DNA from 2 places in the Pusillimonas sp. SM2304 genome. Region 2 is predicted to be linked to the other one. Evidence: predicted binding sites of a transcription regulator. Region 2 holds the regulator's gene; the other holds the start of a gene.
What was found. Region 2 encodes LexA, which represses DNA repair genes until DNA is damaged. Its sites were predicted from a motif close to ACTGTATNNNNATACAGT; they were not measured.
Positions count from the first base shown of each region.

Region 1: RE432_RS01705 (C4-dicarboxylate TRAP transporter substrate-binding protein) is a predicted target of LexA. The motif match lies at 2,648-2,665, and genes of this name have one in related genera.

Region 1 is NZ_JAVLUJ010000001.1:366,758-372,139, forward strand. It holds gene RE432_RS01695 (TRAP transporter large permease) at 1-813, opposite strand, end outside; gene RE432_RS01700 (TRAP transporter small permease subunit) at 817-1,350, opposite strand; gene RE432_RS01705 (C4-dicarboxylate TRAP transporter substrate-binding protein) at 1,390-2,523, opposite strand; gene RE432_RS01710 (LysR family transcriptional regulator ArgP) at 2,698-3,594, opposite strand; gene RE432_RS01715 (LysE family transporter) at 3,738-4,370, shown strand; gene RE432_RS01720 (TSUP family transporter) at 4,395-5,138, opposite strand; gene RE432_RS01725 (cytochrome-c peroxidase) at 5,301-5,382, shown strand, end outside.
Region 2 is NZ_JAVLUJ010000002.1:818,944-824,325, reverse strand. It holds gene uvrB (excinuclease ABC subunit UvrB) at 1-1,101, opposite strand, end outside; gene RE432_RS12905 (amino acid aminotransferase) at 1,179-2,381, shown strand; gene lexA (transcriptional repressor LexA) at 2,501-3,166, shown strand; gene RE432_RS12895 (hypothetical protein) at 3,333-4,004, shown strand; gene lon (endopeptidase La) at 4,125-5,382, opposite strand, start outside.

The DNA of each region.
Region 1 (5,382 bases), on a different contig from region 2:
AACGCTCCATGTCAGGGCGCGTTTCAGCAACGCAATCACAAAGGCAAGGAAAGCCCCCACCGCGCCCGCTTCGGTCGGCGTGAAGACGCCTGAAAACAAGCCGCCGAATACGCCGATGACCAACAGCACAAAAGGCCAGATTTCAAGCAGGGAGCGCATCCTGACCGACAGCGGCGGAAGCGCCGGCATGCGTGGCGCGATCGACGGCGTGATCGTGACGCGGGTCGCAATGACGATGGAATAGAAGATCGCCGTCAGTATGCCCGGGATCACGCCCGCGATGAATAGCTGCCCGATGGACACTTCGGCAAACACCCCATAGACGATCATGATGATGCTGGGCGGTATCATCGAGCCTATTGTGCCCGCCGCCGCGACAATACCCGCCGAAAAACCGGGCTGGTAGCCCAGGCGCGTCATTTCGGGCACTGCAATCCGGCCCATGGCCGCGGCCGCGGCCAGGCTGGACCCCGTCACAGCCGCAAAACCCGCCGCGCCCGAGACCGAGGCAATGCCCAGCCCTCCGGGCAAGCGGCCCAGCCACAACTGCGCCGTACGAAACAGCGCTTCAGTGATCTTGGAGTAATAGGCCACATAGCCCATCAACAGGAACATGGGAATGGAGCTCAGCGTCCAGTGCGCCGTGAACTCGTACGGGATCTGCGACAAAGTGCCCCACGCCGCACGCGGCCCGACGTAGGCCCAGATGCCGCCGAAGGCGACGCCGCCCAGCGCAACACCCACAGGAACCCGCAACATCAGCAACACGACGACAAGGATCAGCCCTGAAAAACCTAAAGTAATGCCGTCCATAAACTATTCTTTCCCTTCAAGCGACACGGATTCGAGCAGATCCTCGTCGTCCTGGCTGATGCCGTGGCGAATGGTGCTGAATGCCTTGATCGCCAGCGTAAAGGCCAGCAAGCCAAAACCGATGACGGGAAGAAAGCGCGTGGGCCAGATCGACACGACCACGATGCTTCCCGCATAGGTGCCGGCGCCCAATGCCTGCATGGCGGGCTTCCACGCCGCATAAGCGGCGCATGCGCAGAACATCGCAGCCAGCAGCAGGGCCGCCGGAAGCAGCACCCTGCGTAGGCGAAGCGACAACATGCCATAGACCAGTTCGACATGGACCAGGCTGGCCCCCTTGCGTTCGAGTGAAAACAAGGGCAAAAACACCACGGCCGCCATGTAGTAGTAAGTGACCATTTCCATGGTCAGTGGAACCGGGGAATTGAACACGTACTTGGCAATCACGTCGGCCGTCACGTGCAGCATCATGCCCAGCAGGGCCAGCGCGCCGGCGACGAGAAATATTCGCTCAAGATATCTGACAAGGCTGGCCATAGGCGATCTCTGGTAAGGGGGTCATCGATGACGGCGGGTTTACATGCCGTACGAGGAAGGATCGATCTTGGCGTAGATTTCGTCCTGCATGGCTTTGACCAGCTTCTGGCGATCGCCGCCCGTCTGCTCGACAATGCCGTCCCATTTCTTGAGCAGCTCGCGGTATTGTTCTATCCATTTTTCCGCGTCATTGATGCGATAGCGCGCTTTGGCAATGGCGGCGGCTTGAACCAGGTCCTTCTCGACGAAGGCTTCACGCTGGTCCAGCAGTTCCTGGCTTGGCTCCAGGATGTTGACCTGATGCTCTTTGGCAAGCTTCATCGCGCTTTCATCGCTGTTCATGTATTCGAAGGTCACGCCGATTGCGCCGACCGCCGAGCCGTCGAGCAGAATGCGGCGCTGGTCATCGGTCAGGTCTTTCCAGAAATCCTGATTCATCGTGAACAAGGACATGGCTGCGTAAGTCCCTAAAGGCAGCATCACATCGTACTTGGCCACATCCCACAGGCTGTATGATTGCAGGGCCGAGGGCGAGAACACGGCCACATCCACACCGCCCCGGTCCAGCGCCTCGAACATTTCAGCGGCGGAAACATTGACCGAGGTGCCGCCCACATGCTGCGTCCACCTGTCCCATACCGTGCCGGCCGAACGGAACTTCTTGCCCTGCAAGTCGGCGGGCGCCTTGAGCGGGGTCTTGGCGATCAGCGTGTACGGCGTCGTGGAGTAAGACGAGGTGAACACCAGGCCCTTGTCGGTAAAGTCCTTGCGGCAGGGTTCGCAGTGCAGCGTCACCAATTCGGTCACCGCGGCCGCGACGGCCGGCGGATTGCTCGACAGCATGGCCAGGTCGGAGATCAGCTGGAAATACGGAAACTCGGCCGGGAAGTACGTCAGGGCCAGTACGCCGATATCGGCCACGTCATTGCGTATGCCCGGCAGCGTATCGGTCGCGCCCAGTAGCGCGCCGCCGCTCCAGAACTTGAAGTCGATATCGCCTTTCGAGGCTTCCTTGACGTAATCCATGAACGGCACATACCCGCCGACCACGCCGGGATGCTTGGGCGGGTGCCAACTGCTGGCGCGTATCGTCGTCTTGGAAAATGCGGTGCCCGCCATCAGCGCCAATGCGCCGGCCGCTACGATTTGGGCAAACTTTGTCTGCAATGCCATGTCTTCCTCCGAAGTTTTATCAGGATGGGGCCGTATGTTTTTAGCTTGAAGCCCATCAAGCGATGCGGGACACTATGCGATCAACCGATATCGCTTGTCTAATATTATTTATATCGATCCTGATACGATTTGAATATACATTAGGGCATACCCGTAAGGCCTGCATGCCGGCGATTACCGCTTGCGCACCAGGCTGCCCGACGCCTTCAGCACCGACTCCGTCAGGGCATCCATGGCTTGCGAGTTCACGCGCCAATGCTGCCAATACAGCGGAACGTCTTCCCAGGCCCGCGCGCGCAGCGGCACCAGGCGGCCTTCATCCAGATGCTGCTGGATCAGCGGCAGCGGATTCATGGTCCAGCCCAGCCCCGCCAGGGTGGCCTGCACAAATGCCCGCGAAGACGGCAGCCACCATACGGGGGGCCGCCAGGCCGCGCCGCGCATGACTTTCTGGGCGAAGCGGGCCTGCAATGCGTCTTTGCGATTGAAAACCAGGACGGGGGCCGACTCCAGGGCGCGCGCATTCAGCCCAGCGGCAAAATGACGCGCGTGGAACGAAGGCGAGCAGGTGGCGACATAGCGCATGCTGCCCAGCGCGTGATTCCTGCAACCCTGCACGGGGTCGGCCAGTGTGGTGACGGCCCCCAGGACCGCCCCCTTGCGCAAAAGCTCCGCCGTATGGTCCTGGTCTTCGGACTGCAGATCCAGCGTCGTGTGCGTGCGGGACGCGAACAGCTCGGCGGCGTGCATGAACCAGGTTTCCAGGCTGTCGTGGTTGACCGCCACGGCGATACTGGCCTGCTGCGCAGGATCTTCGACGCCGAGCCGGCTCAGGGCGTCATGCTCGAGCAAGGCGGTTTGTTCGGCCAAGTGCACCAGTACGTGCCCGTCGGGCGTGGCCACGGCGGGCACCGTGCGCTGCACCAGCAGCCTGCCCATGCGCTCTTCCAGCGACTTGATACGCTGCGACACCGCGGAGGGCGTCACGCTTAACGCGGCCGCCGCCCGTTCGAAGCTCCCCTCGCGCACCACCGCGGCCAAGGCACGCAAGTTGGCGTGGTCGATATGCATGTCTGGCCCATCCCTAAATTAAGTATTGCTTAATATACATTACTTAATTTAGTTTTATTTTATATAGTACGCCGATCAGAATAGCGCCATTCAGCCTCATGCCGCCGGCAAGGCTGCTTTTGCAACAATCGCTGGACTGATTCATGTTTTCGCTCATCACCAACTCCTCGTTCTTCTCGGCCTGGGCCAGCGGCGCCGCCACCGGCCTGGGGCTGTTTGCGGTCGTGGGCGCGCAAAGCGCTTTCATTCTGCGGCAAGGGCTGATGCGCTCGCACTTGTTCAGCATTCTGCTGACCTGCGGATTGATCGACCTGGTCTTTATCTTTGCCAGTGTCTGGGGCTTGCAGACCATCGCCGTCTGGTTTCCCTGGCTGACCGCCGTGATTCTTTGGTTCGGTGTGGCTTTTCTGCTCTGGTATGCCTTGCAATCGGCGCGCCGCGCGCTCAGCAAGGGTTCGGCGCTGGCCCTGGCCGAACAGGCAGTGCCGTCCCGGCGCGCGGCATTGCTGGGCGCCATGGGCTTCAGCCTGCTCAACCCCCATTTCTGGCTGGACATGATGGTGGTGGGGTCGCTGGCCCACAGCTTCGGCGACGCCCGCGATGGGTTTGCGGCAGGGGCTTTCACCGCCAGCCTGATCTGGCTGGCGGTACTGGGAGTGGGGTCGCGCCTGTTTGCCCCGCTCTTTGCCAACCCGCGCGCCTGGCGGATACTGGACGGCTGCATCGCCGTCATCATGGCGGGCCTGGCTTTTGGGCTTGCCTATAAAGGGGCTTGAATACGGCGCCCGCCGGCCAGATGCCTAGCGCGTCGCCAGCACATAGGCGCCCTGCGCCAGATAGACGACGCCTATGGTCATCACGATCCCCTGCGTCCAGCGCCGGAACTGATTGTCGGTCAGCTTTTCCAGGACAAACTTGCTTAATGTAGTCCCTGCTATCGCCATGACGACGGCGATGCCCATGGCCACCTCTTCGACCCCGGACTCGCCCCCCATGACGCGGGTGAAATAAACCAGCTTGGCCAGGTGGGAAAAAGTCTGGCAGGCCGCTTTGGTGGCCACCACCGAACGCCTGTCCATATCGCTGCGCACAAAAAAGACGTCCAGCAATGGGCCCGACACGCCGGCGATGAACTGCATGCAGGTATTCAGGAAGCCGCATACCTCGGCACCGAAGCGGCTGCTGGCTTGCGGCACATACCGTGCAGGCACCAGGACCGCCAGGAAGGGGATGATGCCCAGGCCTATCAGCACCATGGCCCGGTCGGGGACAAAGCCAATGAACGTAAACAACAGGGCGGCGCCCAGCAAGCCCAGTACATAGCGTCCGAAGATCCGGTAGTCGGTATTGCGGCGCCATAGCAAAGCGCGCCATCCGTTGGACGTCATCTGTGCCGTGCCGTGCAGCACCATGGCGGCGGAAACAGGCAGGAAAGCGATCAGGATGCCCATCAGCACCATGCCGCCAGCCATGCCGAACACCCCTGACAGAAAAGAGGTTCCCAGCACGGAGAGCGCCAGCACTGCCAATAAACCTATATGCACCTTGTATTCCCACCCGATGACGAATCGATAGCGGTGAATTATAGAACCGGAGCCTGGCCCGGCGCCGCAACGCAAAAAACAACTTGTTTTGACTCCCGTCAAAGCAGGCCGAAAATAACCATGCTCAGATAAGGGTGATTATTCACCAACAAGGGGATCACCATGTCAAAGCGCATGCTTTTTGCTTTATGCACCACCCTGGCGCTGGGTGTTACAGGGGCTGGCGCCGCCGAGCCTCCCACTG
Region 2 (5,382 bases):
TGAGCGGTCGCCCCGGTACATGGCGCTGAGCTGCCCCATGGTGACATGGCTTTCGTCGATGAACATCAAGGCATCGGCGGGCAAATAATCAATCAGCGTGGGCGGCGGTTCGCCGGGCGCGGCGCCCGACAAGTGGCGGGAGTAGTTTTCAATGCCTTTGCAGAAACCCAGCTCCTGCAGCATTTCAAGGTCGAAGCGGGTGCGTTGCTCCAGCCGCTGCGCCTCGACCAGCTTGCCGTCGGCAACCAGCGCGGCCGCCCTTTCGCGCAGCTCCATCTTGATGGTTTCGATGGCGCGCAGGACGGTCTCGCGCGGGGTCACATAGTGCGAACTGGGAAACACCGTGAAGCGCGGTACTTTCTGCTTGATCTTCCCGGTCAGCGGATCGAACATTTCCAGCGATTCGATCTCGTCGTCGAACAGGGTGATGCGCAGGGCCAGTTCGGCGTGCTCGGCCGGAAACACATCGATGATCTCGCCGCGCGCGCGAAAGGCGCCGCGCGTGAACTCCACATCGTTGCGCTCGTACTGCATCGCCACCAGCCGCCCCAGCAGCTCTTGCCGCGCAATGCGGTCGCCCGTGCGCAAGGTCAGCACCATGGCGTGGTAATCACCGGGGTTGCCTATGCCGTAGATGCACGACACGGTTCCGACAATCACGGTGTCGCGCCGCTCCAACAGGCTTTTGGTGGCCGACAGGCGCATCTGTTCGATGTGCTCATTGATCGATGAGTCTTTCTCGATGAACAGATCGCGCGCCGCCACATAGGCTTCGGGCTGATAGTAGTCGTAGTAAGACACAAAATACTCGACCGCATTATTGGGAAAGAACTCCCGCATTTCGGCATAGAGCTGCGCCGCCAGCGTCTTGTTCGGCGCCAGCACAATCGCCGGACGCCCGGTACGGGCGATGACGTTGGCCATGGTGTAGGTCTTGCCCGAGCCGGTCACCCCCAGCAGCGTCTGGTACATCAACCCATCGTTGATGCCCTCGGTCAGCGCGTCGATCGCCGCGGGCTGATCGCCCGCCGGCGGATAAGGCTGGAAAAGCTGAAACGGACTGTTCGGATACTCGATGAAGCCGGGCGCAGGTGCGTTCATACTGGACACTTTCAGGGTAAACCCCTTATTATCACACTATTGCTACCTCTTTCTCTACCTACCTTCATACTCCCCAAATGAAATCTCTCTTCGAATCCGTCGAGCTCGCTCCGCGCGACCCCATTCTTGGCCTGAACGAACAATATAACGCCGACACCCGCGCGGGCAAGGTCAATCTGGGGGTCGGCGTGTACTACGACGACGAAGGGCGCATTCCTTTGCTTGACGCGGTCAGCAAAGCCGAAGTCGCGCGCATCGAAGCGCATGCCGCGCGCGGATACCTGCCCATCGAAGGCATCCCGGGGTACAACAAAGGCGCGCAGACTTTGCTGCTCGGACACGACTCGCCCCTGGTGTCCGGCGGCCGCGTCCTGACCGCCCAGGCCCTGGGGGGCACCGGCGCGCTCAAGATCGGCGCCGACTTCCTGAAGCAGATCCTGCCAGACTCCAAGGTGCTCATCAGCGACCCCAGCTGGGAAAACCACCGCGCCCTGTTCGAGCGCGCCCGATTCCAGGTCGAGACCTACCCCTACTACGACGCGGCCAGCCATGGCCTGAACTTCGACGCCATGCTGGCCTGCTTCCAGGCCCTGCCCGAGCAGACCATCGTCGTCCTGCACGCATGCTGCCACAACCCCACCGGCGTGGACCCTAGCTTCGAGCAATGGCAGCAGATCGTCCAGGTCGTCAAAGACAGAAACCTGGTGCCCTTCCTGGACATCGCCTACCAGGGTTTTGGCGAAGGCCTGGAAGAAGACGCCGCCGTGGTGCGCCTGTTCGCCCAGCACGACCTCACCATGTTCATCAGTTCGTCTTTCTCCAAGTCGTTCTCGCTGTACGGCGAACGGGTCGGCGCCCTGACCCTGGTCTCGTCCAGCAAGGAAGAAAGCGGGCGCGTGCTCAGCCAGCTCAAGCGCGTCATTCGCACCAACTACTCCAACCCGCCCACGCACGGCGGCACAGTGGTCTCCACGGTACTCAATACCCCCGAGCTCTACACCCTGTGGACCACTGAACTGGCGGCCATGCGCGACCGCATCCGCACCATGCGCGTGCAACTGGTCGAAAAACTCAAGGCCCACGGCGTCACGCAGAATTTCGATTTCGTGCTGGCCCAGCGCGGCATGTTCTCGTATTCCGGCCTGACGGCGGCCCAAGTGGACCAACTGCGGGAAGAACATGGCGTGTACGCAGTCAGCAGCGGCCGCATCTGCGTGGCGGCGCTCAATAGCCGCAATATCGATTACGTGGCCGCGTCCATCGCCAAAGTCCTGGCCTAAGCAAGCGCCCGCCTTCCTGGCGGGCATCGCCTGTTTGCCTATCCCCGCGTGCACAGGCTTGATCTTTCCCCTGAAATACTGCAAAATCCAGACTGTATATAAATACAGTCTGGATCGTCATGGCCGTCAAGCTTACCGAGCGTCAGCAGCAAATACTCGAACTCATCCGCAGCGAAATCACCCGCACGGGCTTCCCGCCCACCCGGGCTGAAATCGCCCGCGCCCTGGGTTTCAAATCGGCCAATGCCGCCGAAGACCACCTGAAGGCCCTGGCTCGAAAAGGCGCCATCGAACTCACCGCGGGCGCCTCGCGCGGCATACGGCTTACCGGCGGCAGCCTGGCCGGCGCGCAGCACGCAGGCTCCCTGCTGGGCCGCGCCTCGTCGGCGGTCACACAGCTCATGGTGCCTTTGGTCGGCCGCGTGGCGGCGGGCAACCCCATACTCGCAGCGGAACACGTCGAGCGCGAAGTCGGCATCGAACTCGCCCTGTTCAGCCAGACGCCCGATTATCTGCTGCGTGTGCGCGGCCTCAGCATGCGCGACGCCGGCATCCTCGACGGCGACCTGCTGGCCGTCAAAAAATCGCCCGATGCCCGCAATGGCCAGATCGTGGTCGCCCGTATCGGCGAAGACGTCACGGTCAAACGCTTTGCCCGCGCCGGCAAGCGCATCGAGCTCCTGCCTGAAAACCCCGACTTCCAGCCCATCATCGTCACCGCTGACGACGAGTTCTCCATCGAAGGCATCGCCGTCGGCCTCATCCGGAACACGCCCTTGCACTAGGCGTGCTTCAGCCGGCCTCACACGCCGGTTTCGCGTATCGGCACCTGCCACGCGCCCAACATTACGAAACGGTAAGGAGACCGTAATGTTGGGCGCCTTTGCTTTTGACTAAGATTCAAGGGGTGCCCAGTACGCAGGCCGCTTTGGCCTGGAAGGAGTTTGAAGCATGGGGGATATTCACATCAATCCAGGCCTCGATCAGGATAAGCGGATTTTCAGGACGGTCAGCTTCTATGATCTGATCGACCTGATGACATTCAGTCAAATGACCTTTGGCCGTGCGGACCCGTTCCGGCTTGGAATCCAGCGCTACCCGCATCGGGAAGCAGCAGACAGCACCGACGATGCGGCCAGCCTGCGGTTTCAATCCTGGGCGATGCTGGACCATGAGCATGCCATTGACTGGTGGCCGGATGAGCCCGCTGAACCATCGATCTATCTGATTTCAAGCATCAGCGCCCTGTCGGCATCCTTGATTCCATGCGAAGGCACCGATGTATTTATCGAACAGACATGCCGCGTCATCCCGCTGCCCGGCACACCAAGGCCCCCGCAGTCCACCGTGCTGCCCCTGCTCGAGGACGAGACGCTGCTTGTCATCGTGAACGCCCAGGGCGACGCCTATCAGGGCGATCCCAGGCATAATCCCATGCGGCTTCTTGTCGACCTGCGAACATTGCTGCTGGGCGTCGTTGTGTCCCCCAGGGCTTCGATCCGGTTTGTGGAGCTTATCTCGCAAATCGTTCAGCGCACCACGCATGCCTATGTGTCGCGCGCCAACCGGCCTATAGATATCGAGCACAATTGCCTGGACATGCCCCGCATGCGGCATGCGTAAGGCATGCGGCAACACAAAGCGCATTCAGAAAAACAGGCCAGGCCCTGATCGATCAGGGCCTGGCCTGGGACAAACTGCCAGTGAACCCGCCATGACGGCGGGTTCATCAACTGCGCGTCATCAATGCTTCATGACGCCTTCTTGCGCTTCAGCGGGCTTGGCATTGGCCACCGCCTCGGCGGCCAGCCGCGCCACTTCCTCGTCTGACAGCGGCGTGGGCATGTTCTGCAAGGCGACTTCCAGCACCCGGTCTATCCAGCGCACCGGAATGATCTCCAGGTGATTCTTGACGTTGTCGGGGATATCGGCCAGATCCTTCACGTTTTCCTCGGGGATCATCACCACTTTGATGCCGCCGCGATGCGCCGCCAGCAGCTTTTCCTTCAAGCCGCCGATACCCAGCACTTCGCCGCGCAGCGTGATTTCACCGGTCATCGCGACATCGGCCCGCACGGGAATGCCCGTAAGCGCCGAGACCATGGCCGTGGTGATTGCAATGCCCGCCGAAGGGCCGTCTTTAGGCGTCGCCCCTTCCGGAAAGTGCACGTGCAGGTCGCGTTTTTCAAAAGCCGTGTTCGGAATACCCCATTTCTGGGCACGAGCGCGCACCACGGTACGCGCCGCTTCCACCGACTCTTTCATGACATCGCCCAGTGAGCCGGTACGCAGTACCACGCCCTTTCCGGGCATGTCCGCCACTTCGATGGTCAGCAGGTCGCCGCCCACTTCCGTCCAGGCCAGGCCGGTGACTTGGCCGATCTTGTTTTCTTTCTCGGCCATGCCGAAATTGAAACGCCGCACACCCAGGAAGTCGCTGAGGTTGTCGGAGGTGACTGTGACACGCTCCACATTCTGCGCGGACTGCGCCGTCTTGCGGCCGCGCGTGCGCACCGATGGGTTGGTAGCCAGCAGCTTCTTGACCACCTTGCGGCAGATCTTGCTGATTTCACGCTCGAGCGCCCGGACACCCGCTTCACGCGTGTAATAACGCACGATGTCGCGTACCGCCGACTCTTCAATGGTGACTTCGCCCTCTTGCACGCCGTTGTTCTTCATGAGCTTGGGCAGCAAGTGGTCGAAAGCGATATGCACCTTCTCGTCTTCGGTGTAACCCGACAGGCGAATGACCTCCATCCGGTCCAGCAGGGCAGGCGGAATGTTCAGCGTATTGCTGGTGGCCACGAACATGACATCGGACAGATCGAAATCGACCTCGATGTAGTGGTCCTGGAATGTGTGGTTCTGTTCGGGATCGAGCACCTCGAGCAGGGCCGAGGACGGGTCGCCACGGAAATCCGCACCCATCTTGTCGATCTCGTCGAGCAGGAACAAGGGGTTGCGCACAGAGACCTTGGCCATGTTCTGCAGAATCTTGCCC